3 regions of the Paenibacillus kribbensis genome follow, and region 3 is predicted to be linked to each of the others. Evidence: riboswitches for the same ligand, from Rfam matches in the RefSeq annotation. Region 3 holds a riboswitch; each other region holds the start of a gene.
What was found. Region 3 has a riboswitch for cobalamin ahead of cobJ (precorrin-3B C(17)-methyltransferase). Riboswitches for the same ligand answer to the same signal wherever they lie in the genome.

Region 1: another riboswitch for cobalamin. It lies ahead of B4V02_RS00320 (ABC transporter substrate-binding protein); the one in region 3 lies ahead of cobJ (precorrin-3B C(17)-methyltransferase).
Region 2: another riboswitch for cobalamin. It lies ahead of B4V02_RS18430 (ABC transporter substrate-binding protein); the one in region 3 lies ahead of cobJ (precorrin-3B C(17)-methyltransferase).

Annotation. Positions count from the first base shown of each region.
Region 1 is NZ_CP020028.1:65,900-76,689, forward strand. It holds gene B4V02_RS00305 (xanthine phosphoribosyltransferase) at 1-57, shown strand, start outside; gene B4V02_RS00310 (nucleobase:cation symporter-2 family protein) at 51-1,361, shown strand; gene B4V02_RS00315 (hypothetical protein) at 1,442-2,512, opposite strand; cobalamin riboswitch at 3,028-3,223, shown strand; gene B4V02_RS00320 (ABC transporter substrate-binding protein) at 3,426-5,009, shown strand; gene nikB (nickel ABC transporter permease) at 5,025-5,954, shown strand; gene nikC (nickel transporter permease) at 5,970-6,785, shown strand; gene B4V02_RS00335 (ATP-binding cassette domain-containing protein) at 6,785-7,771, shown strand; gene B4V02_RS00340 (ABC transporter ATP-binding protein) at 7,768-8,547, shown strand; gene nikA (nickel ABC transporter substrate-binding protein) at 8,690-10,315, shown strand; gene nikB (nickel ABC transporter permease subunit NikB) at 10,362-10,790, shown strand, end outside.
Region 2 is NZ_CP020028.1:4,136,356-4,147,145, reverse strand. It holds gene cobD (threonine-phosphate decarboxylase CobD) at 1-43, shown strand, start outside; gene cbiB (adenosylcobinamide-phosphate synthase CbiB) at 33-1,004, shown strand; gene B4V02_RS18435 (histidine phosphatase family protein) at 1,019-1,789, shown strand; cobalamin riboswitch at 1,868-2,077, shown strand; gene B4V02_RS18430 (ABC transporter substrate-binding protein) at 2,280-3,287, shown strand; gene B4V02_RS18425 (FecCD family ABC transporter permease) at 3,284-4,330, shown strand; gene B4V02_RS18420 (ABC transporter ATP-binding protein) at 4,327-5,160, shown strand; gene cobT (nicotinate-nucleotide--dimethylbenzimidazole phosphoribosyltransferase) at 5,206-6,276, shown strand; gene B4V02_RS18410 (bifunctional adenosylcobinamide kinase/adenosylcobinamide-phosphate guanylyltransferase) at 6,273-6,908, shown strand; gene cobS (adenosylcobinamide-GDP ribazoletransferase) at 6,905-7,786, shown strand; gene B4V02_RS18400 (cobyric acid synthase) at 7,825-9,444, shown strand; gene B4V02_RS18395 (methyl-accepting chemotaxis protein) at 9,545-10,790, opposite strand, start outside.
Region 3 is NZ_CP020028.1:340,651-351,440, reverse strand. It holds gene cobK (precorrin-6A reductase) at 1-307, opposite strand, end outside; gene B4V02_RS01550 (sirohydrochlorin chelatase) at 304-1,449, opposite strand; gene cobJ (precorrin-3B C(17)-methyltransferase) at 1,541-3,352, opposite strand; cobalamin riboswitch at 3,608-3,793, opposite strand; gene B4V02_RS01535 (LOG family protein) at 3,851-4,405, opposite strand; gene B4V02_RS01530 (uroporphyrinogen-III synthase) at 4,563-5,414, opposite strand; gene B4V02_RS01525 (GerAB/ArcD/ProY family transporter) at 5,516-6,688, opposite strand; gene B4V02_RS01520 (hypothetical protein) at 6,727-6,951, opposite strand; gene B4V02_RS01515 (Ger(x)C family spore germination protein) at 6,944-8,164, opposite strand; gene B4V02_RS01510 (spore germination protein) at 8,164-9,789, opposite strand; gene B4V02_RS26060 (hypothetical protein) at 10,039-10,209, opposite strand; gene B4V02_RS01505 (hypothetical protein) at 10,206-10,790, opposite strand, start outside.

The DNA of each region.
Region 1 (10,790 bases), 270 kb from region 3:
TTTATAGAGGAAGCTGATGCGGTGATTCCTCCCGTTAAGGAGAATGTGGGATGTTAAGCAAACAAAAGTTATTTGCGCTGGGTTTCCAGCATGTCATGGCGATGTACGCCGGAGCGATTGCCGTTCCTCTGATCGTAGGAGGAGCGCTGCACCTGACGCCAGCCCAAATGGCCTATCTGGTAGCCGCCGATCTGTTCACCTGTGGGATTGCCACGTTGCTGCAGATTATGGGTACACGTTTTTTCGGCAGCAGACTACCGGTCATTCTGGGTTGTACGTTTACGGCGGTAGGACCGCTGATCGCGATTGCCTCGACCTCGAACCTGGCGACCGCGTACGGGGCCATTATTTTATCCGGGATATTCGTGGTGCTTGCGGCACCGCTGTATGGCAAGCTGCTACGCTTTTTCCCGACGGTGGTTACTGGTTCGGTCGTTACCATTATCGGTCTGTCCCTCATCCCGGTGGCGATGAACAATGTAGCAGGTGGACAGGGCAGCGCAGATTTTGGACAGCCGCGTAATTTACTGCTGGCGTTGGTTACACTGCTGGTTATTCTGCTAGTAAATAGAGTAGCCAAGGGCTTTTTGCGTTCGATTTCCGTGCTTATCGGTTTGTTTGCAGGTACTGTGGTCGCTTATGCGATGGGAATGGTACATTTTGCTCCCGTGGCGGATGCCTCATGGGTGAGTGTTGCGCAGCCGTTTTATTTTGGCAAGCCGGAGTTTAGCATTATGGCGGTATGTACGATGATTATCGTCAATATTGTCAGCATGGTCGAGTCTACGGGGGTTTATCTGGCAGTAGGCAAGGCGATTGATCAGAAGGTGGAGCAGAAGCAAATCGTCAATGGACTTCGTTCCGAAGGACTTGCGATTATGCTGGGGGGGATTTTTAATGCGTTCCCTTACACGGCCTTCTCGCAAAATGTTGGTCTGATCTCGCTGACTCGCGTCAAATCGCGTAACGTTATTTTTGCAGCAGGGGGAATCATGGTTGTTCTCGGTTTGTTGCCCAAGCTGGCAGCCTTGACGACCGTCATTCCGAATGCCGTACTGGGCGGGGCGATGATCGTCATGTTTGGCTCGGTCGCTGCATCCGGCATGTCCATTTTGTCAGAAGTGGACCTACGGAAGGAAAGCAATCTGCTCATCGCGGCATGCAGCATTGCCGTGGGCCTCGGCTCTGCCGTTCTACCACAAATGTTCGACCAACTGCCGAGCTTTGCCAAAATGCTGCTGCAAAATGGCATCGTATCCGGCTCGATTACCGCGATTGTGTTGAACATCGTTTTGACGAGAAAACAGGGGGATTCGGTCAAAGGCGTGAATGTGTCGGAGGTTCCGCAGAAGGTTGGATGATTAGGAATATATAAAGAGAGCCGGAGAGAGGACGTAAGCCTCTTTTTCCGGCTTTTTGGCATAGGATTATTCAGAACGGATTATTTGTTCAGCAGCATGAAGTTATTGATAAAACCCTCTTCCTGTATGAAGATTGGGGTTTGGATTTTTGATGTGAAATCATAATAATATACGCCGCGCCCTTCCTCCTGATTTTTCTGGGAGGCACTGCCCAAATAATAGATGCCCTTGCCGTCCGGGGACATATAGATAAAGCTGCGGGACGAAATGGGGAGTTCAAGCTTGGTGCGTTTGCCAGTAGCAATATCCACAAGACTATACTCGGGGTTACCATGATTAATGAAACGAGCAGTTACCAGGAGCAATTGATCATTACTGCTGGACATTGATAGGATTTGTTCGTTCTTTAGTGTGATGACAGGTCTCTCTTGTTTGGTGATGTTATTGAATTCTGTAACCCTGTAGTCCGGAGGGATCATAGTGGCCTGTTTCTTGGTTGCGATGTCTCTTTGTTTATCTCGTCCATTTTCAGAAAATTGGGAAATGTAAGTTGCGCTTTTGCTAGGGTTGTAAGATACAGACCAAGTATTCATATCCTGATTTTCATCATGCAAGAACTGCATTGTATGAGTTGATTTATTGTAGAAAACGGTTTTAAGTGTACGTTCCCCTTTTTTGACGGCGGCTAGAACGAGTGGACCTTCTGGAGTAGTTGGTACTATACGATTAATCGCAAACAAATTATCGGATAATTGTTCGATTTTTTTTGAATTTAAATCGTACGAAAATAATTGGTCTCCCTTATCATCAACATCAGCAGAATAATAAATTTTGTGATCAGGTAAGGACACTACAGAAAGTGGGTATTGAGAAGTATAAGGTACATCAGCCATCTTGGCCATTTTTTTACTGCTTAAGTCATACGTCATGACCCGCATAACCATACCTTTATCTGTATTTTTCCCATTCACATATTCTGTATAGGTCATGGATAGATATTGGCCTTGTCCGACTGGAGCTGTCTTTTCGCCTGATTGGATTTGTTTCGATGGAATTGATTCTGTTGCTGGAGTAGAAGATGGAGAGCAGGAAGATAACAGAGCTGGAACGAGCAAGGAAAGTATAAAGAAGCGAAAGCTGTTTATTTTCAAAAGGATACATCCTTTCTAAGATGAGGGATTTACTAATATTTTTACTGCGCAGTGGTGCTAAAGTTAACTCTTAGTTGGTTTATATATTAGAAGAATTTGCTAGAGTGGTAGGAAGAGGCGTGGTGTACAAATTTCGGAACAAGCGAAAACCCACCGCGTAATTAGGTTAGGCGCCTAACGGTGGGTTTCGTTTGCATTAACATTCAGTTATGCAGCGCGCCGTGGTGGTGATCCACAGCCTTTCAAGTCCTAGAGTCTTTGCCGTTGGAGCGGCGAAGACTCTTTTTTAGTATACGGACACGGTGGGTATCTATATACCTAATTTTAGCACGTGAATTGCGTGCATGCAACGGAAAGCCATAGCTCTGATTCTCACCATATCGTTCAAATTTAAATTATTTCGCAACATTTGTTGACAAGTCAGTAGCAACAAAATAAGATAGTCCTAAATCGTAATATAAAGGAATAAAGGAAGAAAACAGGTGTGAGCCGAACTTTCCACATACAGGGTTTATTGAAGCCTTGTAGTGGTGGGCTATGTGTTCACTTAAAAGGGAAGTTCGGTACATTCCGACACGGACCCGCCACTGTATACAGGCATCAGCAGAAGACTGCTGGAGTTTTCAGAACAGCCACTGGAACTGTGAAGAACCGGGAAGGCCTGAAAGGTACGCCTGAAGTCAGGAGACCTGCCTGTTTTAACATCACTGTCGGACCCACGGGATGCTGGGGAGGTGGTTAGGCGTGCTGCATACGGAATGTCTGAAACCGACCGATCCCCTTTTTTAGAGGGTGCAGAGGGTGAGCTTTGGCATTTTATAATGGAAGCATTTCTGACTGCTGATCATGCGGTCGGGGATGCTTTTTTCACGTTAGGTTATATGATTTTACAAGATAGAGGGGGATTTATGGAATGATGAGCAATCGTAATAGGCGTTCATGGCTCATATGTACGGGATTGCTGCTGCTGATGGTAGTTATGGCTCTTTCGGGATGTGCCACAACCAATAAGATGGCGGACAACTCCGGCAAGGGTGAAAACACACCCACTAAGCAGAACGCAGCGGATAAAAAGCTGGTGATGGCATACACTTGGAAACCGTCAGGCGTTGACCCGCACGGAGATAATAGCTGGGATGTTATGCGGTCCGGTGCAGGTGAGACACTTGTCCGTTTGAATGAACAGCTGGAGCCTGTAGCTTGGCTGGCGAAAGGGTGGAAGCAGGATAGTCCTACCGTCTGGACGTTCAGCTTGCAGGATAAGGTTACTTTTCATGATGGAAAAAGTATGGATGCAGCCAGCGTCAAGGCTTCGCTGCTCCGTTCTATTCAAAAAAGCCATCTGGCGAAGGATTTGCTGGATGTGAAGTCCATTGATGTAAGCGGTCCGCTGGCGTTGAAAATCACGACAAACCAGCCGAACGCGGCGCTGGTGTCCAATCTGGCTGATCCATCGACGATTGTGCTGGATGTAGCGTCTATGAAAGATGAGCAGAGCTATCCTGCGATGACAGGTGCTTTTAAAATCAAAGCGTTCAACAAGGATCAATCCTTGGTTGTAGAACGCTATGACGGATATTGGGGAGAGAAGGCTCATCTGGCTGAAGCGACGATGAAGTTCATTACGGATGGCAATTCGCGCCTGATGGCGCTGCAATCCGGTGAGGTGGACGTAGCGACGGATATTCCGGTGGATAACGCGGAGGTGTTGAAAAAGAACGACAAGCTGCAGGTGCTGTCGGCTCCTTCCTTGCGTACCCATATGATCGTGTACAATATGGAGTCGCCTGTGTTCAAAGACGCAGCGAACCGCAAGGTTGTGGACAGTCTGATTCCACGCGCATCCATTGTGAGTGCGGTCATGAGAGGCTTTGGTACGGAGGCAAGCAGTCCATTCCCGAGTATTCTTCCCTTCGGGAAGGTCGAGCGTAAAGCACTGGACGGAACGCCGGAGCAGCTGCTAACAAAGGATGGCTGGCGAAAGGACGCCCAAGGTACATGGACCAAGCAAGGCAAGCCGTTCGAGGTTACGCTGCTGACCTTCCCTCAGCGCCCGGAGCTATCCGTAATGGCTGAGGTCATCCAGAGCCAATTACTGAAAGAGGGGATTCAGGTCAAGATTCGCAAGGTGGAAAATATTGATGAGGCGTTGACCAAAAACGATTGGGATTTTGCCATGTACAGTATGCTGACGGCCCATACAGGGGAGCCGCAATATTTTATGGATACCTTTTATTCTTCGAAAAGCGAAGCTAACGTGAGCCGTTATGTCTCCAAACCGCTGGAGGACATTCTTGGCCGGTTGAAGTTGGCAAAAGATACTGCAGAGCGCAATGGGTTGACACTGCAAGCATTAGATATCATTAATACGAATTTACCGCAGTCGTTCATTGTGCATCCTGACAATGTATTTGGTGTGAAAAAAGGGGTAGAGGGCTTTACGCCCCATCCGATTGAGTATTACTACATTACAGCGCAATCCGATATTGCGAAATAGCGGGCTACGTATCTTATGATTCGTTTTATTCTGGAACGTGCGGCGCAGCTGGTCATCATTGTATTTGCTGTCTCTACGGTGACTTTTGTGCTGATGAGACTAGCTCCGGGGGACCCTGCTACCATTTTGCTTACTGCACATAATGTACCTGCCTCTGAGGAGGCGTTGACGGCACTGCGGAATGAGCTGGGCTTGAATGAGCCGCTTCATATTCAGTATGTGAACTGGCTGCGGGATGTGTTCACAGGGCATTGGGGCACTTCGTATGTATCCAAGGAGTCGGTGCTGGCCGAGCTGTGGAGCAGACTGCCTGCTACTGTAGAGCTGGCTTTGGCCGGATTTGCCGTGATGACCGTGCTGACTCTGGGGATGGGACTGGCCGCCTCGGTCAAATCCAGCGGCCCGCTGGATCGTCTGAGCAGACTTTTGGCCCTGTTGGGCTCGTCCATTCCCTCCTTTTGGCTTGGCTTTCTGTTGATCTATTTGTTTTCTGTTTGTCTGGGCTGGCTCCCATCCATGGGCAGGGAGGACTGGACGCATCTGGTGCTGCCAGCCCTGACCCTTGGCGCAGGTTTGGGGGCCGTACAAGCTCGTGTGCTGCGTGCGCAAATGCTGGAGCTGAGTGATCGGAATTTTGTGAAAGCGGCGAAGGCCAGAGGCTTCTCCCGTACGCATATTCTGTTTTTTGAAGTATTTAAGCATGCCATTCTGCCTATTATTACGCTGTTAGGTACGAATCTGTCATTTATGCTTGCAGGTAATGTCATCGTGGAGACGATTTTTTCATGGCCGGGCTTGGGCAAGTATTTTATAGATGCGATTACGCAGCGAGATTACCCCGTGATTCAAGGGTATGTTATTTTTGCTGCATTTTTAATTGTAGGCGTTCAGTGTTTGGTAGATGTGGTCCAGACGGCGATAGATCCAAGGCTGCGTTTGCGTTAGGGGAGGAAGCTGGAAATGAAAAGGATACGGCTTTCCTTCAAAGGAAGCCTGCTGACTGGCAGTGTGCTGTTTGGCCTGATCGTGCTGCTCGGGGTGCTGGCTCCATGGGTTGCTCCTCATGATCCTCTGAATGTGGACCTTCTGAACCGTCTGGCCCCACCTAGCCAGGAATACCCCTTTGGTACAGACCACCTGGGGCGGGATGTACTGTCACGGCTGATTTACGGGATTCGAACGAGTGTGTTAATCGCGTGCGCGATTACTGTGGCTACGCTGAGTGTCAGTCTACCGATAGGCTTGCTCATTGGCTATGTACGTGGGCGTGTGGATCAGCTGATCATGCGGGGAATTGATGGCGTGCTAGCTTTTCCCGATATTATTTTGACGGTGGCGATTGTGGGGATTTTGGGCCCGGGTTTTGTTAACATGACCTTGGCTATTATTGCGGTACGGTGGGCGGGCTATGTCCGTTATATCCGCAGTCTGGTTCAAAAAGCCTGTCAGGAGGACTATGTGCGATATGCCCGTTTATCCGGCAATTCACACATACGCATACTAAGACGTTACGTATTGCCACAAGTGTTGCCGCAGTTGGTTGTTTATGCGGTATGGGATATCGGGCGCGTGGTGCTGATGATTGCCGGGCTCTCCTTTCTTGGACTGGGCGTACAGCCGCCCAAGCCAGAGTGGGGCGTGATGCTGCATGATGCAACCTCGTATTTTCAGGTGGCTCCGCATGTCATGATTTTTCCAGGCTTGGCGATTATGCTGTTTGTGCTTGCGTGCCAGCTGCTGGGTGACCGTTTTTCTGAAAAGGAGGCGGCGAAATAGTGGAGCATCGGACAGACATTGGTCGAAAGGATATGATAGAGCGAGTGGACGGGCGCAAGCCGCTGTTACACGTGGAACATTTGGGGATAGGCCGTATAGGCGCGGGAATAGCTAATGAGACGGGAACAGGCTCGGATGCAGGTAGAAAATCGGAAGCGAACGGGGAAATAATGCGGAACGGTGGCCATCAACCGCTGCTGCGAGATGTGAGCTTTTCCGTATATCCGGGCGAAATTGTGGCTCTGACCGGACCGAGCGGGTGCGGCAAGAGCCTGACTGCACATGCAATCGCAGGCATGCTGGAGCCGGGGATCGCTGTTACGCAAGGGCATATTTACTATAACGGGGAGGACATCGTCCCGTTCCATGAACGGCGCTGGCAAAGGCTGCGCCGCGAGGATATTGCGCTGCTCATTCAGCAATCGCTGAGCGGGCTGAACCCGATCCGTACCGTCCGCGCACAGTTGACGGATACGTTAAGGCTGCACGGGCGGCGTCATTTGCCGCACGAACAGAAGGAGCCGGGGCATGCTGGTGCTCATACTGCCCCGTCCTTCGCTGCACCGCAGCAAGCCGTTCTACAGGGTGCGCTACCCTGGATGAGACGGATGATAAGCCGTGCCACGGAGCTAGCTGGGGGCCGCGCTACGCAATCGCAGGAGGCTTATCTACACGCTCTGCTCCGCAAGGTCGGATTTGCGGACCCGGAGCGCATTTTGTCGTCGTATCCGTTTGAGCTAAGTGGAGGCATGTGCCAAAGAGTGCTGCTGGCTGCCATGTTAAGCTCCGGGCCGCGCCTCTTTATTGCCGACGAGCCAACTACGGCGCTGGATGTCATCAACCGGGACAAGGTTTTGGCATTGCTCCAGCAGCTGAGAGAGGACTTCGATCTCACCATTTTGTTGATTTCTCATGACCGTCAGGGCATAGGCCGTATAGCGGATCGCGTATTGGAGATGAGGCCGGAAGGAAGGATGCACGAATGATACTGGAATTGAAGCAAGTGACCAAAACTTATCCTGTCCGCAGACGGAAAAAAGGCTGGTTTAGCAAGCAAGATAGCGAGCAGGCCGCCGTGAAGCAGGTAAGTCTTGAATTACAGCGGGGAGAATGCCTCGGACTGGTTGGGGAAAGCGGAAGCGGCAAAAGTACGCTGGCACAATGTATCATGAGGCTGGAACCGTTGACCTCGGGGGAGGTTTGGCTGGATCGTCAGCCCATTCACAGTGGAAAGGTGAAGGATGTTCATCTGTACAAGCGAGTCCAGTTGGTCGCTCAGGACTCGTCTTCCTCACTGCATCCCCGTATGACCATTCGCGATATTTTGCTGGAGCCGATCCGCAATTATTTTCCTGAGCGAAAAGCGCAAGCGCTGGATATCTGTCTGTCCCTGCTGGAATCGGTAGGCTTGGAGGCTGACAGTCTGGAGAAATACCCATCACAGCTAAGCGGCGGACAAAAGCAGCGGGTATGCATCGCTCGTGCGCTGGCGGTGGAGCCGGAAATCATCCTGTTTGACGAATCCGTCGCCAATCTCGACGCAGCAACACAGTCCTCCGTACTCGACTTGCTCAAGAAAGTCCAGATAGAACGTCAGTTATCCTACCTTTTCATCACTCATGATCTTCAATCCACCCGTCCGTTTTGTGATCGGATTGCCGTTATGTATCAGGGGGAGATCGTGGAAGTATTCAAGGATTGGGATGAAAGCCTGTTACAGCATGAGTACACTCACACCTTGTTTCAAACGTTGGTGGAATGATCCATCTATCTCAAATTATACAAATTTAAAATAAATTTGATCTTTCCTTGTCGAATATTGTTGACAAAATAAGATGTGCTACCTATTCTTAATATGATTATGATAATCATTATCACATATATAGAAAAGGGGAAAAACATTGATGTCCGTTCGACACCGCAAGACTACCACCCTTATGTTGGTGGCAATCCTCCTATTATCCGTTATTTTAGGTTGCGCGAAGCAGGAGGATACACCTGCATCCACCTCAATGAACGGAGCTGCCAATGAAAAGTCGATCACGCTATCGTGGCCGCGTGACATTGGTACAATGAATCCTCACGTATACAACCCTTCCCAGCTTTTTGCACAATCCATGATTTATGAGCCGTTAGTCAGCTACAAGCAAGGAGGCAAGCTGGAGCCTGCTTTGGCTGAATCCTGGACGATATCCAAGGACGGCAAAACATATACGTTCAAGCTTCGCAAAGGTGTGAAATTTTCAGATGGAACACCGTTCAACGCAGCTATTGTCAAAAAGAACTTTGACGCAATCATGAAAAATGATAAGACGCACAGCTGGCTTGGTGTGGTAGGTGTTCTCGACAAAACGGAGGTCGTGGATGACAGCACCTTCCGATTGACGCTCAAGGAGCCGTACTACCCGGTGCTTCAGGATTTGTCCGTCGTTCGTCCGTTCCGCTTTTTGGGTGAGGCCGGGTTCCCGGATGATGGGGACACCTCCAAAGGCATCAAGAAACCTGTAGGTACAGGACCTTGGATGCTGGATGAATACAAGCAGGATGAATATGCAACCTTTAAGCGCAATCCAAATTATTGGGGAACTGCACCGAAGGTGGATAAAATTATCGTAAAAATCATTCCCGATAGCGAAACGCGTGTAATGGCCTTTGAGAAAGGCGATTTGGATCTGATTTACGGAGAAGGTGTCATTAGTCTGGATGCCTTCAAGCAGCTTCGCGACACAGATAAGTATGTTACCAAGCTGTCCGATCCTGTCGGCACAAGAAGCCTGCTGCTCAATTCGTCCAATCCCAAGCTGTCAGACCTCCGCGTACGCTTGGCCCTCCAGCATGGCTTTAACAAGCAGGCGATGGTGGAAGGTGTGACCTCAGGGCTGGAGGAAAAAGCGGATACCGTTTTGTCCAAAAACTATCCGTATACGAATGTGGACTTACAGCCCGTGGGCTATGATGTGGAAAAATCCAAAGCGCTGCTGGATGAGGCCGGCTGGAAGCTGCCAGCTGGCGGTACGGTGCGGGAGAAGGATGGACAGCAACTCGATTTTGAGCTGATTTTTGATAAAACCGATCCGATCCAAAAGGCGATGGCTGAAACCATTCAGGCGGAATGGGGAGAGTTGGGTGTTAAAGTGAACCTGACCGGGCTGGAGCTGACGGTTCAAATCAAGCGCCTTAGATCCAACCAGTTTGATCTGTACTTCTGGTACAACTATGGTGCGCCTTATGATCCTCATTCTTTTATTAACGTCATTGCCAAGAAGAGCTTCGGGATTTCCGAGGTGCTAAGCGCCCTTCCAATGAAGAAGAATCTGGATCAGCAAGTACACGAAGCACTCTCATCGACAGATGAAACCAAGCGTCAAGAGCTGTATGCTTCGATTCTGAAGACGCTTCAGGAGCAATCTGCCATTGTGCCTATTTCATATATTAAGAAAACTGCCGTATACCAGAAAAAAATTACGAATTTTGTATTCCCGGCCAACCGGGATGAAAATCCATTTGATGGAATTGAAATCGGAAAGTAGTTGAAATGAAAGGGTAACGTTCGTTTACAGAAGAGGAGGACAACTTGTGATCAGCTATATTGGGAAACGAATGATAGCGGTCATTCCTATTGTTCTCTTTGCCACTCTCGTTACCTTTGCACTCATTCATATTTCACCGGTTGATCCGGCCGAGGCCTATTTGACAGCAGCTCACATCTATCCGACTCCGGAAATTCTGGAGCAGAAGCGGCATGAATTCGGGCTGGATCAGCCTTTGCTGACACAGTATATGCAGACGCTGCAAAGAATCAGCCGGCTGGATTTTGGTACTTCGTACCTGACAAACAAGCCGGTGTGGGATGAGGTGAAGGTTCGGCTGCCGGCCACTGCCGAGCTGGCCTTGAGCAGCATGCTGCTATCCATTGTGGTGAGTATTCCGCTGGGCGTACTGGCGGCGATACGTAAAAATGGCTGGATCGACATGCTTAGTCGAGGGGTTTCATATGTTGGAGCG
Region 2 (10,790 bases), 2.0 Mb from region 3:
ATTGGGTGAAGTGCTGGAGGAGGAGCGTTGGCGTGACAATTAGCTTGATCATCATGGCGGCCTATTTTCTGGACAGGCTGATTGGCGACCCGAGGTGGCTGCCGCATCCGGTCATCGGCATGGGGTATGCCATTTCAGCGTTGGAAAAAGCGATTCGCCGTCAGGTCAGCAGTGACCGGGGGTTGAAACGCGCAGGCATACTGCTTCCATTCCTTGTGGCAGGAGGCTCTTTTGCGGTCGCCTGGGGGCTGCTGCGCTTGCTTGCTTGGATTCACCCGTGGCTGTCTGTCGGAGCAGAAATCGTTCTGATCGCAACCACGATCGCTTCCAAAGGACTCAAGGATGCGGGGATGGCAGTCTACCGCCAGTTGCAGGTGGGTGACCTGCCTGCGGCACGTCGGGAGCTGGGGATGATTGTCGGGCGGGATACACAGCAGCTGGATGAGCCAGAGATTGTGCGCGGAACCGTCGAAACGGTCGCTGAAAACATCGTCGACGCGATTATTTCTCCGCTTTTTTATGCCCTGATCGGGGGGGCACCCTTGGCGCTGGCTTATCGTGCCGTGAATACGCTCGATTCGATGGTCGGCTACAAAAATGAAAAGTATCTGCATTTAGGCTGGGCCTCGGCACGTCTGGATGATGTAGCTAACTACATTCCGGCACGCCTGACAGCGGTTATGCTTGTGGCAGCGGCGTGGATGTTTCGGCATGATGCGGCAAGAAGCTGGCGTACAGTCAAGCGGGATGCTCGTCTGCATCCAAGCCCGAACAGCGGCTTCCCGGAATCGGCCGTTGCCGGTGCACTGGGGATTCGACTCGGAGGCTATAACGTCTATCACGGCGTGCGCTCCTTTCGTGCATATATGGGTGAGGGGCTACGACCGCTGGAGTCGGAGGATATCCGGCACACGATCCGGCTAATGTTCACTGTGTCCAGTATGTTTGCAGGATTGTGTCTGCTAGGAGCCGCAGGCTGTTTTGCCTTGGAATGGATACAGTGAGGAGTGACGCCATCTTGAAACAAGCTATAGAAGGAAAAAGGGAACCAGTATGCGAACAAAGTCTGAACTCGCAGCAGGATATGGAGCCGTATCATGCTAATGAAGATTCGCAATGGGATCTGGAGCTTGTGCTGGTACGTCACGGCACAACCCTGTGGAACAGAGAGCGTCGATATCTGGGACACTCTGATATCAGTTTGCTGGCGGGAGCAGAGCAGGAATTGGAGCCAATGCGTGAGAGGCTTCAAGGTCGGTCATTTGCTCGAATTTATTGCAGTGACTTGATGCGGTGTCGCCAGACCTTGCAGATCATTTTGCCGGAATCAGCATTGAAATCTGGACGTGCCCTATCGGCTAAGCCTCCTATTATGGACCCACGCCTGCGAGAGCTTGATTTTGGCGAATGGGATGGAAAAACGTATGACATGCTTAAGAGTGTGGCATTGTATCGCGCTTGGATTGATGAGCCGCAACGCATCACGCCTCCTGGAGGAGAGTCTTGGACAGATTTTGAGCATCGTTTGCGCGATTTTCTGGACTCTCTGTATGAGTGGCGTTTTGCTATGGAGGCTCAGCCAATAAGTTTGGCTGATGCTCCTCCCTCTGTTCTGGTCGTCACGCATGGCGGCGTCATTCGTCAGTTGGCTTGTATGCTGAACCCTGGGCATGATTTTTGGAGCCTAAACCCGGAACCGGGAGCTGCACTCAGCATCCAGTTGAGGTTGGCAGAGCCGCACAAGTTCATAGCGAATATACTTTCTCATTCGTTAGACAAGGGCTGGTAAATAGGCTGTTTGGGTTGTAAGCAGTCTCTTTTTAACCTATAATCATCAAGTAAAAGAACGGCTTGACTAACACTACATCAAATATCCAGCAGACGAGGTCAGCGCAGTGTAATCGAATTTCCCTTCACGCGCTGTTAAAAGGGAAGCCGGTGTGAATCCGGCGCGGTCCCGCCACTGTAAATGGAAAATGCCTGTTAAAGCCCTGCTTTATGTGCCATCAAGCATATAAAGGACATAGGCTGCGGCATCTGCCATAAGTCAGGATACCTGCCCGTCCGCCTCTCACCATAATCCTTCGAGGAAAGGATGCGTGTTCGCAGTGACTGTCCATGCGGAAGAAGCTGCCGCCTGCGCAATGATCTGCGCTAACGTGACCCCTGTGTCCTGATATAAGGATACGGGGTTTTTTTGAAGGGAAGGAAGGCTGGATTTAGAAGATATCGGATGAGGTTCAAGCGCTCTTACGATTTATTATGGAGGGGTGTAAATCATGTCAGAGAAAAAAATAAAGGTCTGGACAGCAGGCTTATTGGCTTTAGTCTTGGCGGTTGTACTGAGTGCATGTGGCGCGAATGGAAAAAACGCCGAAAATCAAGGGAATCAGGCTTCTTCGCAGCAGGCAGGACAGACAGCGACTGCACAAGAGCCTCCGGGCAAAACGGTTTACCCGTTAACGATTAAGGACGCAACAGGGCAGGAGTTTACGTTCAAAAAAGCGCCGGATAAAATCGTTTCCGTCTCCCCGGCAGAAACCGAGGCTTTGTTCGCTATCGGGCTGGATAAAGAAATTGTCGGCGTAGACGACTATTCCGATTACCCGGAAGCGGCTGGGAAGAAGCCCAAAATGGGCGGTATTATGAAGCCGAATGAAGAAGCGATCATTGCTGCGAATCCAGATGTTGTTTTTGCAGGGATATCTCTTAGCGAGCAGGCTACGACCAAGCTGCGTGACATGGGAATTATGATTTTTAAAACTGAACCCAAAACAGTTGAAGATGTCATAGCCAACATCGAATTATATGGGAAAATCACCGATCATCAGAAGGAAGCAAGAACGGTGACCGACAAGATGAGAGCAGACGTAGCGGAAGTGAAGAACGGTGTTAAAAATATCGGCAAAGGGCAGAAGCTGCGAGTGTACGTTGAGTTTTCACCTGGCTGGACGGTTGGCAAGGGTGAGTTTATGGACGAGCTGATTACGCTGGCGGGCGGCGAAAATGTAGGTGCGACGCAGAAGGGCTGGTACCAGATCAGTGAGGAAAATATTATTGCTGCGAATCCAGACGTGATTTTGTATAGCAAAAGTGTCAAGGATGACAAAACAGGTCAAACGCTCGGGGAGATCATCAAAGCCCGCAGTGGATGGGATCAAATCTCGGCTGTTCGCAATAACCGTGTTTTTGCCGTGGATGATAATTTGGTCAGCCGTCCGGGTCCACGCGTGACAGAAGGTCTCAAGGAAGTGGCCAAGGGCGTGTATCCTGAAATTTTCAAATGAACCGTAGACTGATCGGCTTTGGAGGGACAGGTCTGGTCTTGCTGCTGTTGACGCTGCTGCTCTGTCTCGGCATGGGCTCAGCCAGGCTTCCGGTCAGCCAAATCATAGGTATTCTGATCAATCATCTACCGGGGTTAGGTGAGACGTTTACACCGGATTGGAATACGTCCTCAGAACAGATTATTTTGAAGGTCAGACTGCCACGGGTGTTACTCGGAATGCTGGTAGGCGCTGCGCTTGCGCTGGCAGGAGCCGGATTTCAAGGTGTGCTGCGCAATCCGTTGGCTGATCCGTACACGCTTGGGGTGTCCTCGGGTGCTTCGGTAGGAGCGGCGGTGCTGATTTATTGGGGGCTTCAGTTTTCTTTTGTTGGCATATGGACGCTGCCGCTGGTGGCGTTTTTCACCGGAATGCTGACGCTGTGGATGGTGCTGACGCTGGCACGGGAAGGTGGAAAGATTCCGACACAAAGTCTCATTTTGTCGGGTGTGGTGATGCAATCTTTTCTGGGAGCGGTTGTTTCCTTCCTGACAGCCATGTCGAAGGAGACGGTCAATGAAATATTGTACTGGACGATGGGGAGCCTTAGTCTGCGTGGTTGGTCGTATACGGGAATCCTTTTACCTTACGTGGTTATAGGCTTGGTGTTTCTGTGGAACCGGGCACGGGTGCTGAATATTCTGGCTTTGGGTGAGCGTCAGGCGGCTCATATGGGCGTTCATGTAGATGCCACGAAGCTATCTGTGCTGATCGTATCCACGCTGCTGACCGCTGCTGCTGTCTCGGTATGTGGAGTCATTGGTTTTGTAGGACTCGTCGTACCGCATATCATCCGTCTGGTCACAGGTCCCGATTATCGGATGATTGTTCCGCTATCCGCGCTGGGGGGAGCTATTTTTATGGCTTGGGCAGACACTGCGGCTCGCACACTGCTAGCTCCAACAGAAATCCCTTTGGGTGTAATGACGGCCTTCGTCGGTGCTCCGTTCTTCGCGTACCTCCTGTATCGGAACAAAAAGCTGCGCAGGGGGGAACTGCTGTGACAGAACAAAGTGAATCACAGAAGACGCATATTCGAGCATTAGAGGTAGCTGGCCTGACTCGTGCTTTTGGAGATTTCCATGCGTTGAAGAATATAAGCTGGAGCGTAGATGAGGGGTCTTGGTGGGGGATTATTGGTCCGAACGGCAGTGGAAAATCGACCTTGCTGCATTTGCTTTCCGGTGTAGATCAGCCAACCTCGGGCAGTGTTCATATCTATGGTAAAAAGGTCGGCAGCTACAGCAGAAAAGAGCTTTCCCGACTTGTAGCCGTACTCCAGCAGGAGGGACTTCCTCCCGTAGGATACACCGTCAGGGAAGTTGTAGAAATGGGACGGTTTCCTCATCAGGATTGGCTGGGCAGGGAAAAGGGGGTGGATGTTGGCTTTATCACGGGTCGCGTGCTGGAGCGTTTGGGCCTTGCCTCACTGGCGGACAGAGCATTGGATCGCCTGAGCGGGGGGCAGCGGCAGCGTGTAGCTTTGGCAAAGGTGATGGTGCAGGAGCCACAAATATTGCTGCTGGACGAGCCCACGACCTATCTGGACCTGCGCTATCAGCTTGAATTTATGGAGCTGCTGGCAGAATGGAGGCAGGAAACGGGTGTGACGATCATTGCGGTCCTGCATGATCTTAATTTGACGGCCCAATTTTGCGACGATTTGCTTGTGCTCAAGGATGGAATGATTGAAGGGGTGGGAGCCTCAGCGGAGTTGTTAACCGAGGAGCGAATTCGCCGTGTATACGGTGTTGAGCCTGTGATGCTTCCTCATCCTGACAGCGGTGTACCGCAGCTTTTGCTGCGCAGAAGCGCTCGTAATACATGTAGATGAGTAGGAGATTTTATAACACTATAAAAGAAGCAGGGAGTGGAAGGTATGAGCGAAAAGCTGCGTCAGCTGATTAATAGCATAACCCCGCCGGATGAGGTGGCGGCTTCGGCCGCATCACAGCATCTGGACCAATTAACAAAGCCGCCGGGAAGTCTTGGAAAGCTGGAAAGCCTGGCCATCCAGCTGGCAGGAATTACAGGGGTGGACAAGCCAGAATTTAATCATAAGACCGTTATGGTTATGGCTGCGGATCACGGTGTATGTGAAGAAGGGGTCAGCGCCTTCCCGGCTGAGGTTACGCAGCAAATGCTGTATAACATGCTGTCAGGAGGCGCTGCTATTAATGTGCTTGCACGTCATGCGGGCGCAGACGTCAAGGTTGTAGATGTTGGCGTCAATGCGGATGTCGCACACCCGGATTTGGTGAGCCGCAAGGTGCGCATGGGCACTTCGAATATGGCCAAAGGGCCAGCCATGCTGCGTACGGAAGCGGAGCAGGCGATTTTGGCCGGAGCTGAAGCTGTAGCCGAAGCGTTCGAAGATGGCACACGGCTATTCGTTACCGGGGAGCTGGGCATCGGGAATACGACAGCCAGTGCTGCGGTCGTATGTGCCCTTACCGGACTGGAGCCGGAGGTTATCGTAGGCCGGGGCACGGGGGTAGATACGGCTGGGCTTGCCCGTAAAATAGCGGTGGTCTGCCGCGCATTGGACGTGAATCAGCCGGATGGAAATGACGCGCTCGACGTGCTGACCAAGGTCGGCGGTCTGGAGATTGCCGCCTTGGCGGGCGTCATCCTCGGCGCAGCCGCACATCGCTGTCCAGTCGTGCTGGACGGCTTTATTTCCGGCGCAGCTGCCCTCGCTGCGCGCGCTCTGGCGCCCGCAAGCGCGGCGTACATGCTCGCCTCGCACGCCTCGGACGAGCGCGGGCACGCAGCGGTGCTACGCCAGCTCAAGCTGGAGCCCATGCTGCATTTGGACATGCGGCTCGGGGAGGGCACAGGTGGGGCGCTGAGCCTGCACCTGATTGATGCGGCGTGCCGCATTATGCGCGAGATGGCGACCTTTGCCGATGCTGGCGTATCGGACGGTCAGGGAGCCGCGCAGCGATGAAGGCGCTCGTGACCGGCGGGGCACGCAGCGGCAAAAGCGGCTTTGCCGAGCGCTTATGCATGACGCGCGCGCCGCGCGCCTGCTACATTGCCACGGCACAAGCCTACGACACGGAGATGAAGGAGCGCATTGCCCTTCATCGGTTCCAGCGCGAGTCTGCCGGGTATGACTGGCAGACGCTGGAGGAAGCGCAGGCACTGCCGGAGCTGCTGCGGCGGCTTGGCGGCCTCCCTGAAATAGCACAAGTAGAGGCAAGGTCGGCTGCGCAAGGCAGCCAGCCTGTCAGCCTGCACGCCAGCCGAGCACCGCAGCCATCACCCGCGCCTATGGTGCTGGTCGACTGCCTGACCCTCTGGCTGTCGAACGTGCTGCTGGCCGCTGGCGAGGACGGCGAGGCTGCGTCCCGAGCCGCCATTGATGAATTGGCGGCAGCTGTGGCGCAGTATCCAGGCCCGCTCGTCATCGTAACCAATGAGGTCGGTGACGGGATCGTGCCCGAATATCCGCTAGGACGACTGTATCGGGATTTGGGCGGAATCATGAATCAGCGAATCGCCCGTCTGTGCGATGAAGTATTTTTGGTGACGGCGGGCATTCCCATAGAACTTAAACAGTTGGAATATAAGCTATGAGCCGCGAACGTCAAGCTGTCGCTGCGGCCTTTCAATTTTTGTCCCGTCTTCCCGTCAAGGCGGAGCTGGACTTTTCCCCGGAATTGCTTAAGCATAGTGCAAGCTATTATCCACTGGTTGGAGCAGTGATTGGCCTCATCGTCTGGTGCTTTGCAGCGCTCGTTTCTTTGGTGCTGCCGCCGTTGCCATCTGCGGTTCTTACGCTCGTCGTGTGGGTTTGGCTGACGGGTGGACTGCATTTGGATGGCTGGATGGATGCGGCTGATGCTTTGTTCAGCTACCGATCCCGTGAGCGGATGCTGGAGATTATGAAGGATAGCCGTGTAGGAGCAATGGGCGTCATTGCTTGTGTGCTGCTGCTCATGCTTAAGGCTTCCTTACTGTATATTGTACTGGATAACACGCTGAATGAAGGGAATCTGTCCGGCTTGCTGCTGCTTCCGATGGTTTGGAGCCGCTGGTTTATGGTGCATGCGATGAAGCGCTGGCCCAAAGCACGCAACGATGACGGACTGGCAGCACGTTTTGCCGATATGAGCGGTGGACGTGTCGGATTGGCTGTATTTTGGGCTGTTCTGGTGACTCTGGGAGCGGCCGCAGGACAGTATTTTCTTGCAGCGTTACCCGTAGGAACAGGCGGCATCGGGAATTTGTCAATGGCAGGAGCGTATCTGCGGACGTTCCTTTTGTATTCAGAGAACCTTCCAATCTGGATAGGCTTTGTGCTGCTGCCCTGGTTGGCTTACGGTGTTGGAACCTTCACGGCCAATCGTATTAACCGCCGTTTGGGCGGGCTGACGGGCGATATTTATGGAGCCTTGAACGAATTGCTGGAGACTGTTTTATTGCTGCTTATTGTAATTTTGTACGGGCTGTGATCTGTTTTAAAATGAATTCGTTAAAGGGGAAGAGTCCATTGTCAACTTTCGAACCGTCCTGCACAAACCCGGCAGCCGTGTTGATGCTTCAAGGAACTGCATCGGATGTGGGCAAAAGCGTAGTGACGACTGCCCTGTGCCGTATATTTGTACAGGACGGCCATCATCCCGCACCGTTTAAGTCACAGAATATGGCGCTCAATTCTTATGTCACAGAGGACGGCAAGGAAATTGGACGCGCTCAGGGGGTGCAGGCTGAGGCCTGCGGTATTGAAGCGACCACCGATATGAATCCAATTTTGATTAAGCCAGTCAAGGATATGCACTCACAAATTGTTGTACACGGTGTACCTTTTGCCTATATGAGCGCCTCTGATTATCGGAAGGACTTTTTGCCAAAAGCCAAGCAGACGGTCATGGATGCTCTGAATCGGCTGCGTGATACCTATGATATCGTGCTTATGGAAGGGGCGGGCAGCCCGGCAGAGATTAATTTAAAGGATCGCGATATTGTAAATATGAATCTTGCAGGCTGGGCGGACGCTCCCGTATTACTTATTTCGGATATCGACCGGGGCGGCGTTTTCGCTTCGCTGGTAGGAACGATCGAGCTGCTGGAACCGCATGAAGTGCAGCGTATCCGGGGATTCATTATTAACAAATTTAGAGGCGATCTGTCTCTGCTTCAACCGGGACTGGACTGGCTGGAGAAACGAACCGGTATTCCGGTACTCGGTGTACTGCCTTATCTGCCGGACATTCGCATTGAGGCAGAGGATTCCGTGGTACTGGACAAGAAGCCCCGGCTGTCTGCAAAGGATAAGGAACTGGACATTGCGGTCATTCGATATCCGCGTATTTCCAATTTTACGGACACGGATGCTTTGGCTGCTGAGCCTGATGTGAGCGTACGTTATGTCACGGAAGCCGGAGAATTGGGCGTGCCGGACGCCATTATTTTACCCGGGACCAAAGACACGATCGGCGATCTGCTTGAATTGCGCGCAAGAGGTCTGGAGGAAGACATAAGACAGGCCATGAAGGCAGGACGCACGCAGCTGGTCGGTATTTGTGGAGGCTATCAGATGCTGGGCACGGCTTTATATGATCCCCAAGCAGTAGAATCCGGGTTGCCACAGCAGGCCAGAGGCTTGGGGTGGCTGGCTTTATCCACGACCTTTTTAAAGGAAAAACAAACCGTGCGCGTACAAGGAACCCTGTCTATTCATTGCCCGCTGTTGCTAAGCACTGCATCTGATTCGGCGTTTGATCCCAAGCCCAATATTGAAGGCTATGAAATACATATGGGTGTTACAGAATGTGTTACGGGACCGCTATCGTCTACAGAGGGAACTTCAGGTATGGAGAAAATGCGTTCGCTATTCCATATCCGGCGTGGGGATGGAACAGGCTTTGAGGAAGGCTGGGGTACGACAGATGGTAAAGTATGGGGAACCTATTTGCATGGTGTGTTTGATAATGACCGTTTTCGTCGTTCCTGGCTGGATGGGTTGAGACAGGCCAAGGGCTTGACACCGCTTGATAGCACCTTCACCGTGCGTGAAGCCAAGGAACAGGAGTTTGACCGTGTTGCAGAGGTGGTACGGGCTCATTTGGATATGGATCAAATTTATCGCATTATGGGGATGAACTCTTAGACGCTATAGGTGCTCCAAAGAATATGCTTAAAAAAATAAAGAGGTATCTCTATAGCCATTGTATTCATGACTAAGAGACACCTCTTTTTAGGTTGCCTGCTTACACAATTTTGAATTTTTGCACGGCTGCTTGCAGTTCAGTCGCTTGCTTGCTTAGTTGACGTACTATTTCGCTGTGACTTTCCATTTCATTCAGTTGCTCATCTGCATTTAAACCGATTTCCTGGATCATGTTCTGTGCATTGGCAGCGATAAGGGCCGTCTCCTCTACGGATGCCGATACCTCCTCCGAGCTGGCGGATACTTGTTCCGTTGCTGCGGATACCGTTTGAATCGTAGCATTGATTTCTTGCATAAGCTCGCTGAGCTGGTTAAAGGCTGAACTGGCTTGCTGAACCATTTCCGTGCCCGAATGAATTTCACGACTGACTCGGGTGACGGAATCCACGGATTGCTGCGATACTTCCTGAATGGCAGCCAAATAGTCGGAAATCTCCTGTGTTGCTTCCTTGGATTGCTCGGCGAGCTTGCGTACTTCTCCGGCTACTACGGCGAAGCCGCGGCCATGCTCACCCGCACGTGCAGCCTCAATCGAGGCATTCAGGGACAGCATTTGAATCTGTTTCGTAATATCGAAAATAGCTGAAACGATGCTGCCAATGGCTTCGGAGCGCTCATTCATACTATGAATGTATCGCAGCGATTCATCGGCGGCTCGTCCTACCTGTGTCATTTGGGCTACCGCATTTTGAGCGAGCGTATTACCGTTAACCGTTTCCTGGGTCGCTTCACTGATTTGATCGGATACATCATTGGCAGAGGAGGCAATATGCTGCACTCCTTGAGCGATTTCCTCCATGGCTTGTGCATTTTCGGCAGCAGCCGAAGCAATGCTGGTACTTCCCTTGGCCACTTCCTCTGCAGCAACTGTTGAATCCTGCACTTTAACACTCATAACCTCAGTTCGACGAAGCAACTCGTTGGAGCCTTCTACAACCGCACCGGATGTAGAAAGCACATGACCGATCATCTCCTTGAGGTTATAAGACATGGATTGGAAGCTGCGGGCAAGCTGAGCAATTTCGTTGTCGCCATGAACCTTCGCTTCCTGTGAAAGGTCTCCTTGAGCGATTTTTTCACTATGACGAACCAATTCGGCAATGGGCCCCACCACATTACGCACGATGAGGGTAGAAATAATTCCGCTCAACAGGAGCGTTGCGATGGTAATACCTATGCATATCCATAAAATTTGTTGGGATTTTTCCTGTACAAAACCGACATCTTCGTTCACACCAAGAATCAGATTACTGCCCGATATAGCAAAGAAGGCGGTTTTGTGTACC
Region 3 (10,790 bases):
ACACCAGCCCCGCCCGCTCGTAGCGAATATAAGGTACTCCAGACTCGCGAGCGGCTGCCATGGCGTTCGCATGTGCTTCTTCTGCAAAAGGATGACTGGCATCCACGATGGCTTGCATGCCCAGTTCTCGAACCACTGCTGCCATTTCATCGGCTGTCATTCGACCTGTACGTACGTCCAGACCCACTTCGGACAAGCTGGCTGCTGCACTTTCCGTTACGACAGAGGTCAGCACCTTGAAGCCGTTAGCACGGATTTGCAGCGCTAATTCCCGCGCATCGCTCGTTCCACAAAGCATGAAAATCATGAGCCCTTCACCTGCCCGCTGCCAGCAATTCCGCTGCTGTCCACCACAGACGGCGTATGTGAATAATCGTGGTGGTGTTCATGATCATGGTCATTATGGCTGTGCGCATGAGCATGATCATGCTCGTGCCCGTGGTCATGTGAGTGTCCCTCATGGTGGTGATCGTGTCCATGGTCATGTCCATGATGATCATGATCGTGGTTATGTCCATGATGATCATGATCGTGGTTATGTCCATGATGATCATGGTGGTGATGGTGATCATGTCCGTGATCATGGTCATGATCGTGATGGTGGTGGTGATGCTCCTGCGCCTCCAAGCGGAACTGGCAGTTGTCGCAATTCGCAGCAACCTTGCCGAACAAGCCTTCATTCGCCCGCTCCAGCACCAGCTCGACCAGTTGCGGATGGAAACCAAAATACCCCCCGATTTCAACCTGCAATTCAGGATGAGCCTCGGCAAATTCCTCGGTCATTTCTCCGATGCGTTTAATCAGCACCCCCGTGAACAGAAAATATGGAAGTACGATAATTTTTTTGGCTCCCAATCGTACACAGCGTTCCAGGCCATCCGGGAAAGAAGGCTGCGTCACACCGATAAAGCAGCTCTCGACCCAGGTATAAGAAAGCTTCTCCCACAGTATGCGGCAGATTTTGAAGAAATCGCTGTTGGCATCGGGATCGCTGCTCCCGCGTCCCAATACGAGCACCGCCGTTTCTTCGTCCGTTGCCTCGCCGGATGCCTCTGCAGCGCTATTCATTCCCGCCGGAACTGCAACCGGACGAGCTTCTTTCAAACGGCTTAGCAGGATGCTAACGATTTTTTCGTGAACGCCAATCGGACGTCCATATACAAATTCCACTTGCGGATATTTCGCTTTCGCTCGGTCAATTGCCATCGGAATATCAATTTTGGCGTGCACTGCTGCGAACAAAATAATCGGCACAAGAACGACACGTGTCGCCCCTTTCTCCACACACGCCTGTACCCCTTCAGCAATACTGGGGCGTGCCAGCTCCAGGAAACAGGTTTCTACACACGTCCCCGGTACGCGAGCTGCTACCGCCTGCGCAAATTCCAACAGCTCCTCGTTCCCCTCCGGGTCCCGGCTTCCATGTCCAACCAACAATATTGCATTCACTGCTGTTTTTTCCTCCTCATGATAGGGATAGCCTGCATGACGCCCTATTTTATATATATGCTTGTGTCCGACTCATTAGGCTTCTGGTCCACTAATCACCACAAACCGCATTCACTTCTACCGTTGCAGGTGCATCTTCATGGTGGAAGCCAGCAACAACACCTACACGTTTGAAAAATTTATGAAAACGCTCGTTCGGATGCCCTTTTTCCTTGTACTCAGCGATGATATTTTCGACGACGTCTGTAATCTGTTCCCCCGGAATCCCTTCCGCTACAGGCTGGGCGGCATGAGCATTGCGGCCGAACTTTTTGCCGCCGAGGAAGAGATCGTATCCGCCCTTGCGGTAGACGATGCCGATATCCTCCAGCACCGCTCCATAGCAAGCCATACCGCAGCCGTTCAAAGCAATGCTGGTTTCTTTGGGTGCCTGCAATCCACCAAGCACAACCTGCAGATGCTCAGCCACAGGCACAGCGTCATCCTTCTCCATGTTGCAGAAGTCGCACGCCTTCACCTTAAATACGTCGCCAATGGGCATGACGATTAATCGCTCATCCCGCAACCGTCCAACCAGTTCCTCAGGATCTGCGCACGGTACGCGCAGCACGATCTGATGATCCGGCGTATACTCCAGCTCGCCATCATCCCCTGCTATCTCCGCGAGCAGGGCCATCTGGCGAGCGGTGAACTTTTTGTTTCCCACGCCAGGGGAAACACCCACCTCGAACAGCGCCGGCTTGCCAAAGCCGCCCGTCGCTGTCCCGGCCGCAGCCCCAGCTCCGGCCATGGCTGTCGCCCCATGGGCGCCCGCGGCGGGCGCTTGCCCGCTCCAGCGCGTGTTGGCTTCGCCCGGCAGCCTGCCGCCCACAGCGAGGCGGCCCAACGCCTCGGCTGCCAGCGATGCCGGGGCCGCCCCGGCTTGCGCCGCAGACGGCGCGGCCTGCACGGCAGCTACCGCTTGCGGGCGGGCCTGCGTGGCAACCGCAGCGGCAGCACCGCTCGCGGAAGGTCCGGGCGCGGCTGGAGCTGCGCCAGCCTGCGGCGCATTCAGCGCGCGATCCTCTTGCGCGCCCAGCGACCACGGCTCCGCTTCCGTGCGGAGCCGCTGATGCGGTTTGAGCGCCTGCTCGCTCGCATCGAGCGTATACTTGCGCTGATATCCACGCGGCGTTACAATCAGGCCGTCATATACCATCGTCGAGGTATTGCCGATGATTACGGTCGTCAGCATCCCGATGTCATGGTTCAGCATATCCTCCAGTGTCGTCACAATCACCTGCTGACGTTCACGGTAAGCACTCTTAACCAGTCCAACCGGAGTCTGCGGATCACGATAGCGCAGCAGAATGGACTGCGTTTCAACAATTTGGCGTGTACGCCGACCACTGCGCGGATTGTATAATGCGATGACAAAATCCGCCGAAGCTGCGGCTTCCACACGCTTCACAATCGTTTCCCACGGGGTCAGATGATCACTCAGGCTGATCGTGCAGGCATCATGCATAACTGGCGCACCCAGCAATGAAGCGCAGGATTGAATGGCCGAGATTCCCGGCACGACTTCTACCTCAACCCCGTCCTCACGGCGCCAGCCCTTTTGCATCAGCACTTCATACACCAGCCCGGCCATACCATACACACCTGCGTCTCCACTGGAAATCACGGCTACCTTTTTGCCCATCTCTGCCTGTCGAACCGCCTCCTGTGCACGGCTCACTTCCTCTGTCATCCCTGTGCGTACAATCTCTTGTCCGTTCAACAACGGACGGATCAGATCCACGTAAGTGTTATAGCCGATAATGACCTCACTCTCGGCCAGCGCATCCAATGCCCGTTTTGTGATATGTTCCATATCTCCCGGTCCAAATCCGATCACCAGCAATTTTCCTAATGGACTCATCGTGTTCCTCCTCCTGTATCTCAAAAAACCCCCATCCTGCCCGGATGGGGTTCCCATGTACGCATCTTCTCACCAGACAAACAGATGCAAGCAGACATTTTTTGTCTCCCTCCATCCTGCTGTTGTTTTCCATCCGTCCGCTTACGCTTCAAACGCTTCTGAACATTCATGTCCACGTAAAGCTGCAACCAACATGGAAAAGCAACCTGTGCCTGGTTCCTGATTTCGTACACCCATCCTCTCCGCGAAGGTTATCGGTGCATACAGATCAAGGTAGGTCTCCTGACTTGGCATCAATAGATCTTTTCGTCTTCCCCGTTTTTCGCGAGTGACAACTTGAAAAAATCCTCTTCCTTACAGTGGCGGGACCGCTCGGGATTTGCACCCGATTCCCTGTTACCCTTTGCTTAGTCGCAAAGGCACCTTGTCTATCCGCTATTTGATTATGGGTCTTATCATAACCTTGCCTCAATCAGTTGTGCAAGCACGAAAAACGCTTTATTTCAAGTTCTCCGCCTTATTTTTTAGCATATGCATCAATTCATCCGGGTCCGCAGAGATGCTCAGCAGTGATGGATGCTCAGCCCCGGTAAAACCCTCCTGCACACTATGACGCACCATTTCCACCAACGGGTCAAAATATCCGCTCACATTCAGCAGACCAATTGGCTTGCGATGAATGCCGATTTGCGCCCAGCACAGCACCTCGAACAGTTCCTCAAAGGTCCCCAGACCGCCCGGAAGGGCAATAAACGCATCGGCCATGTCGCTCATTGCCGCTTTGCGTTCATGCATATTGGCAACCTCTATAAATTCGGTAACCCCTCGATGAATAATTTCCGCATCAAATAACAGAGTTGGCATGATGCCGGTGACCTGGCCACCGCCCGCCAGCATTCCATTTGCCACCTCGCCCATCAGCCCCCTGCTGGAGCCTCCGTAGACCAGGCGGACATGATGTCGGGCCATAGCCTCTCCCAGCTTGCCTGCCGCCTCAAGATATACCGATGAATGTCCAGGCCTGGACCCGGCAAATACACAAATAGAATTCACAAACGCTCAGCTCCTGTCCTAGTAGCATGCATCGAAAACGTATTCATTATATGAGATAAATATTTTCGCTATAACAAAAAATACTGACGCTGCATGTTCAACAAAAAAAGATAAAGGCCTCGTAGACCCTTATCTTTATTTTACGCTTGATCACATATCAGTGACCATTCACAACTTCCAGACCGAAGCCATGCGCCGAAGCGCTATGCTCAAAATATTTCCCCAGCTCGACCATCATCGCGCCCATACGCTCTTCTACCGGAAAGACGATTCGTTCAATTCCTTCCTCCAGCATGGACTGTGCGGTCACTTTGCCTACCGACACGGCAATAACATCCTGGCGGAAAGCCTCCAGCAAATCGTCCATACGGTTCTGTGCTCTGGCATATTGACACAAAAAGCGGATTTGCGGGCCACTGGTAAACGTAACTGCATCAACTTTGCGATTCAAGACATCTGCCAGCAATGCTTGCAAATTCGCTTCCTCGGGTGGAATATGCTTATAAGGAAGCACCTGCCGAGTTACAGCCCCCTGCTCGTCCAGCCATTTCACCAACCGCGGGGCCGGATCACCGTGCAGCTGCAGCAGCACTTCCTTCCCCTTCAGATCATACGGGGCAAAAGCCCGTGTCAACCCGGTCAAGCTTCCATCCTCGTCTCGTACATCCGGCGTGAAGCCCCGCTTTTTGAGTTCATTGACCGTCTTGTAGCCACGCGCCGCAATTTTCGAGGAATGTAGCAGTTCCATAATCTGCTCTGCCACGCCCATATCCTCCGCCATATCAAACAACGCGTCCAGCCCCATACCTGTCGTAAAAATGTTCCAGTCCGGCGGCTGCTTCACCCACGATACCACCGCGTTGCGCAGCTCAATATCATCCAGAAAAACCGTGCCCTGGGCCGGACGCAGCACTGGCTCGCCCCCCATTTTCGCAACCAGCAATGCCATTTCGTCTGCTTTACGGGGACCAGCAAGGGCAACTCTCTTGCCTGCCATGCGTTGTGCCATCCTGTTCCCTCCCTTGTAAAAATCATACTCCTTTCTACCAAGTATACAATTAGAGGGCCGAAAGACAAATAAAAATTACTTTTCCGATGAATACAGTAAACTTATAAGTTAGCTTTTCCTGTTCTACTTGCCTGCTGGCTTTCTTGCTGATTCGTGCTGACTTGCTGACCCGTGCTATCCTGCTTCTCTCCAGATGGCTTATGATGTTCGCTATCTTTTTCAGGCTTGGGTCGGAGCAGCAGCCAAAGCACAAAGGGCATGACAACAAAGAAAGCAATCATCACCACGGTCCATTCCCGGCTGAAATCATAAATTTGGACGATATTAGAGAACAACATAAAGGAGCAGACGTAACCCAGCAAACCCATAGGCCAAACCATCAGCCCCCCAAAAATATGGACAAACATGCGCTTAACCGTCAAACTGATGACGTACAAATCAACCCCGATTTTCGTAAGCAAGGTCGGTACGGTCAGTGCACCCACAAACAAGTCGAACCGATCCAGAAAGTCGGATAACTGCAACTGACGCGCCAGTTCATACGTAGGATAAAATAGCCGCGACAAGATAGGAACACCAATAACCAGTTCCTCCAGCAGCACGATTATAATCATAAAAACGGTTCCGATTAAATGTCCAAGCCACGCACTGCGGGCATTGTAGCTCCGTCCAGGAAGGATAAAGGGCAATATTATGAGGTCTGCCATATAGCCAAGCATCCGCCAGCTGCCTTTGACTACTCCACCTATATCCGGGTGTAAAAACGGCCTCATTGCTGAAAAATCTATATTGTGTCCGAAAAAAAGCGGCATCGTCAGCAGCGTCAGAATCAACGCAGGTACGGTAAATTCCGTCATACTCACGATGGTTCTGATTCCGCCTTTAGCCATAAACACCAAGGTCAACAGCATAATAAGAGATATGACGACAATCGGAGTCATCGGCAAAAGGACCACCTCCACCAGATCCGTAATAATCCTTAAATCCCTGGCGAAAATGATCAGAAATAAAATAAGATACACCGCAAGCAGCATGCGCCCCAGCATGGGGTGAGAGCTGACGATGGCCTGCAGCAGATCCTGATCCGGAAACCGCCGCTTCAGCTTCAACATCGCCCAGATCGGAAAGCATATGAGGATAGCAGCTATTGCGCAGGTCCAATAGGCATGCTGCTGCGCGTAATCTGCCGCCTGCGTCGGAGCATGCACCAGGGTAATACTAACCTCCATTAACACACTAAGCAACACGATTTGTCTGGTTGTGAACTGTTTCATACAGGAAATCCTCCTTTTTCCACAGGCATTCTCATTCGTTACAACGTAGGAGGGAGCCACATATCAATGAAACGGCTCAGCCATGTGGCCACATAAACAGAGCTCTTCGTCGAGGTTCCGTAAATCCAGATGCCAATGCTAATGACATACAACACACGTGAGACCCAGCGATTGACAGCAGGTGCGGAATTCAGACTTTTGCGGTCAATCAGATACATGAACAGCATAGCGAGTACTAAGGGGAACAGAAATACTTTATTCATTTTGGACTTGCTCCTTTTTGATCCCGAATGGTTTGGTGACCGCACCGATATTCTCTATATGCACAATCGGGTCTATGACGACCTCCACCTTGGGGTACAGTTGCTCCCATTGAGGTTTAATCCGTTTCCATTCATCCGGACGACTCATAATGATAGCCCTTCCCAAACCAAGTACGTCTGAATGGTACTTTTGCTGAATAAGCCGAACAGCCTCACCCAGCTCCTTCTTGATCTCTTGGGCAACCTGCTGCTCCAGCCACTTCAAATTTCCTCCATTAGATATATCGAAGGTTGTCTCATCCTCCCTTACATTCCCGTTGCAGTTCAATTGAACGGTCATTCGAATATCATTTCCTCGAATATAAGGCTTGATTTGCACATTATTCTCGATGAGGTGCACAGACAGATAACCAGAGCCTTTAGGAGGGGGGATGAATATTTCCGTCTCCTTGGCCTGTCCCATGCCCAATAGCAGAAACCGGCTCAGATGGTTATCAATCATTCCGGTTAATCTGTCTTTGCGAAATACAGCCAACCCATCCACCTGGATATTCGTCTTCTTGTCTTTTATAGTGGCAGGGCCATTTTTCACCAGGGACATCACCGGCACAGCCGGGTCCATGCCTTCCATCAGGATTGAATTCATCAGCAGCTTGATGGAGCGGGGGTTTTTCATGTATGAAAAGTTGAGCTCACGCACCATCTCCGCCGGATATTGCTCGATCGGGGCGTCCGCCTGAAGCACATCCAAGGATGCTCCCTTCGTTATGACAACCAGAGAAGACAGACGGTTCTGCGGAATACGCGCCAATACGTCCATCATTTTGCTGATCCCTTCCCGTGCCAATGCCTCGCCAAACAACAGCACCCGGCGATGGGAGAAATTCAACGTTCGTGAAACTCCCCGCTGTTCCTCGGCGCTTGCTCCCCGAAAGCTTGGGCCTATCTTGGACTCCAGGTAATAAGATTTGTTCCCTCTTGTACCTCCTCCACCTCCTGTGCTTCCCGAAGATCCGAGCTGTCCGGGAAGAGCAATTTGCATCGTCACACGGTATTGATCCCCTTCCTTATCCAGCCCGGTACCCATTACAAAGGCCACGTCGTTCACTTCACGACGATCCCAGCATCCACCCAAAAGAACAGAACAAAGCAGCAGACAGCTCAGTATTGCCGCTTTACGTATTTTCCCTGCATTGGAGCCTTTGGGCTTCATCACCATCCCTCCTCGGTTGCGGGTGATCCATTCATCTTCTCTTTTTCTCGTTTGTTGTTGTCATTGCCAATCCATGAAGGACGTTTGATCATTTTCCACCAAGGTGCACGCACAACAATGTCCTTTTGATCGTTATGGTTATATGGACTGTAACCACTCATATAAGGCACTCCAAACGACGTTAGCTTGGTTAAATGTGTAGCGATCAGCGTGGTCGCGATAATGATTCCAAATAGCCCAAACACACCTGCCATCAGCATAATCGGGAACCGTAACAGGCGAATCGTAATGGCAAAGTTAAAACGCGGAATCGTAAACGAAGCAATCCCCGTGAGGGACACAACGATAACTATGGGGGCCGACACAATTCCCGCCTGTACAGAGGCTTGACCGATAACGAGCGCGCCGAGGATACTGACAGCCTGGCCGACCGTTTTGGGGAGACGAATCCCCGCTTCCCGTAACGCCTCAAAGGAAATCTCCATAATCAATGCTTCCACCAAGGCGGGGAAAGGGATCGTTTCACGCGCCGCCGCAATGCTCAAAATGAGCGTCGTCGGTAGCATATCCTGATGGTAGGTTGTGACCGCTACATATAATGCAGGCAAATAGAGGGCTAATATGAGAAAAAGAAACCGAATCCAGCGCACCACATTACTGATGAAAAAACGCTCGTAATAGTCTTCGCTCGCTTGCATCATCTGCCACATCGTGACTGGCCCAATCAGGGCAAAGGGCGTTCCATCTACAAAAATGGCAAAACGTCCTTCCAGCAATTGCGCGGTAACCGTATCCGGACGTTCCGTGTATTCCATTTCCGGAAACGGTGAAAACGGGTGGTCCTCAATCAGTTCCTCAATGTATCCTGTCTCCAGCACACCATCTATTTTGATATCGCTGAGCCTTTTTTTTACATCCTCCACCAGCTTCGGATCTATGATGCCCTCGATATAGGTAAGTACAACACTTGTTTGGGTTTCTGTTCCCATGGTCATGCTGTGCATCTTGAGCTTGGAGGTTTTCAGCTTGAAACGCAGCAAAGCCGTATTAACGCGGATGGTCTCGGTAAATCCTTCACGCGGCCCGCGAATAACCGCTTCGGTCTGCGGTTCCTCCACGCCACGGCGAACGCCTCCCTTGGCACTGAAGATATACGCACGAGGCGTACCGTCTACGAACAAGGCGGCATTGCCGTCCAGTATTGCCGCCGATACCATTTTCCATTGGTCCATCGTTTTGGTCTGGGACATAGAAATCCGTGTTTCATCCAGCGGGTCCAATGTACCGTTGACTTCCGGGTCCTTAAGCATCATGCCCAAAATGAAAGGCCGCAGGATATGATCCTGCAAATCCTCCGATTTCACCGTGCCTTCAACATAAGCCAACATCCCTTTGCGCTCAGGGGAAATCATTAGTTCTCGATAAACGATATCAGAGCAATCCTTGAAAATATCACGCAAAGCAGTCAAATTATTTTCCAGACTGCTCCGCAGCGGCTGTTCCAGCCAGGGTGGTTCAGGCAGTCCTTTAAGAGCATTGGTATTTTGTGTCTTACGATCCGCAGCCCGAATCGTCCGCCGGCTCCACGGTAATCTCGGCAGCTTGGGAAAGTGTACTTTCTTCATCGTTATCCCCCTCTACGAATAAGCCGAACAGGTATATGACTTGTAGGATGTACCAGCCTGCAAAGGATTATGTATCCAATAAGCACAAAAAGAAGACTCCAGTTCCACTTCAAGGTGGTTCTGGAGTCTTCTTTTAATCTGAGCTTAAAAGTTACCTATGCGCAACTGCGTAGTCGGATGGTGCTTCCCATCGCCACCGCCCCGCTTGCACAGCACCATTCCGACTACTTCGTTTTCGATATACATTTTTTATTTCTCTCGTTTTGACAATGCAAAATTGATTATTTCCCCTGTTATAAGTCCAGCCAAAAAAGTATAAACCATCATAGCATTCAACTTATACCCCAGTGCATAAGAAACTCCTAGACACACTGCATAGCCTAGCAAAATACTTGCATCACGTTTTAATAATTTTTTCACGGAGTGCACCCAATAGGGTATGGCTGTGAACTAAAGAACTTCGCAGAGTCAGCCGTACCAATTACTTTGTTTCGTGAAGCATCTTGATAAAACACAGTATGGTTAGCGTAGGGGATAGCTTCGCATTTTCTAGGATATGAATATTGATAAATCGTATAATAAGATTGGGTATTCAAACTTGCTCCAGCACCTATAATTACAAGAATGGTTGATACAGGAGCTTTAGTAACCGTTGATATTATCCCTGCTGCAAAAACTATCCCTACATTCACCCAATCATACGAGTAATCAAACTTGCCTACAAAGGTTCCACCTGAAGGAACAGCATTTAACGAAAAATCAGAACGGCTCTCTTTAACATTAAAGTTCTCCTGTTTTACTCCGTCAATCAGCAAAGTTTGATCTTGTGGGAAAAACTCAATTTTAGTTGTTTTTCCATTCTCAACAATAGTCGTTATTCTATGATTGTCATCATTAAAGTTAGTTGTTACAGTCGCCTCACCACGATCAGTCTGAATAACTTCTGTCTGAACTAGGTTTACCTCTGATTTGGTAATTTGTTCAGCATTACCCACCGAAGG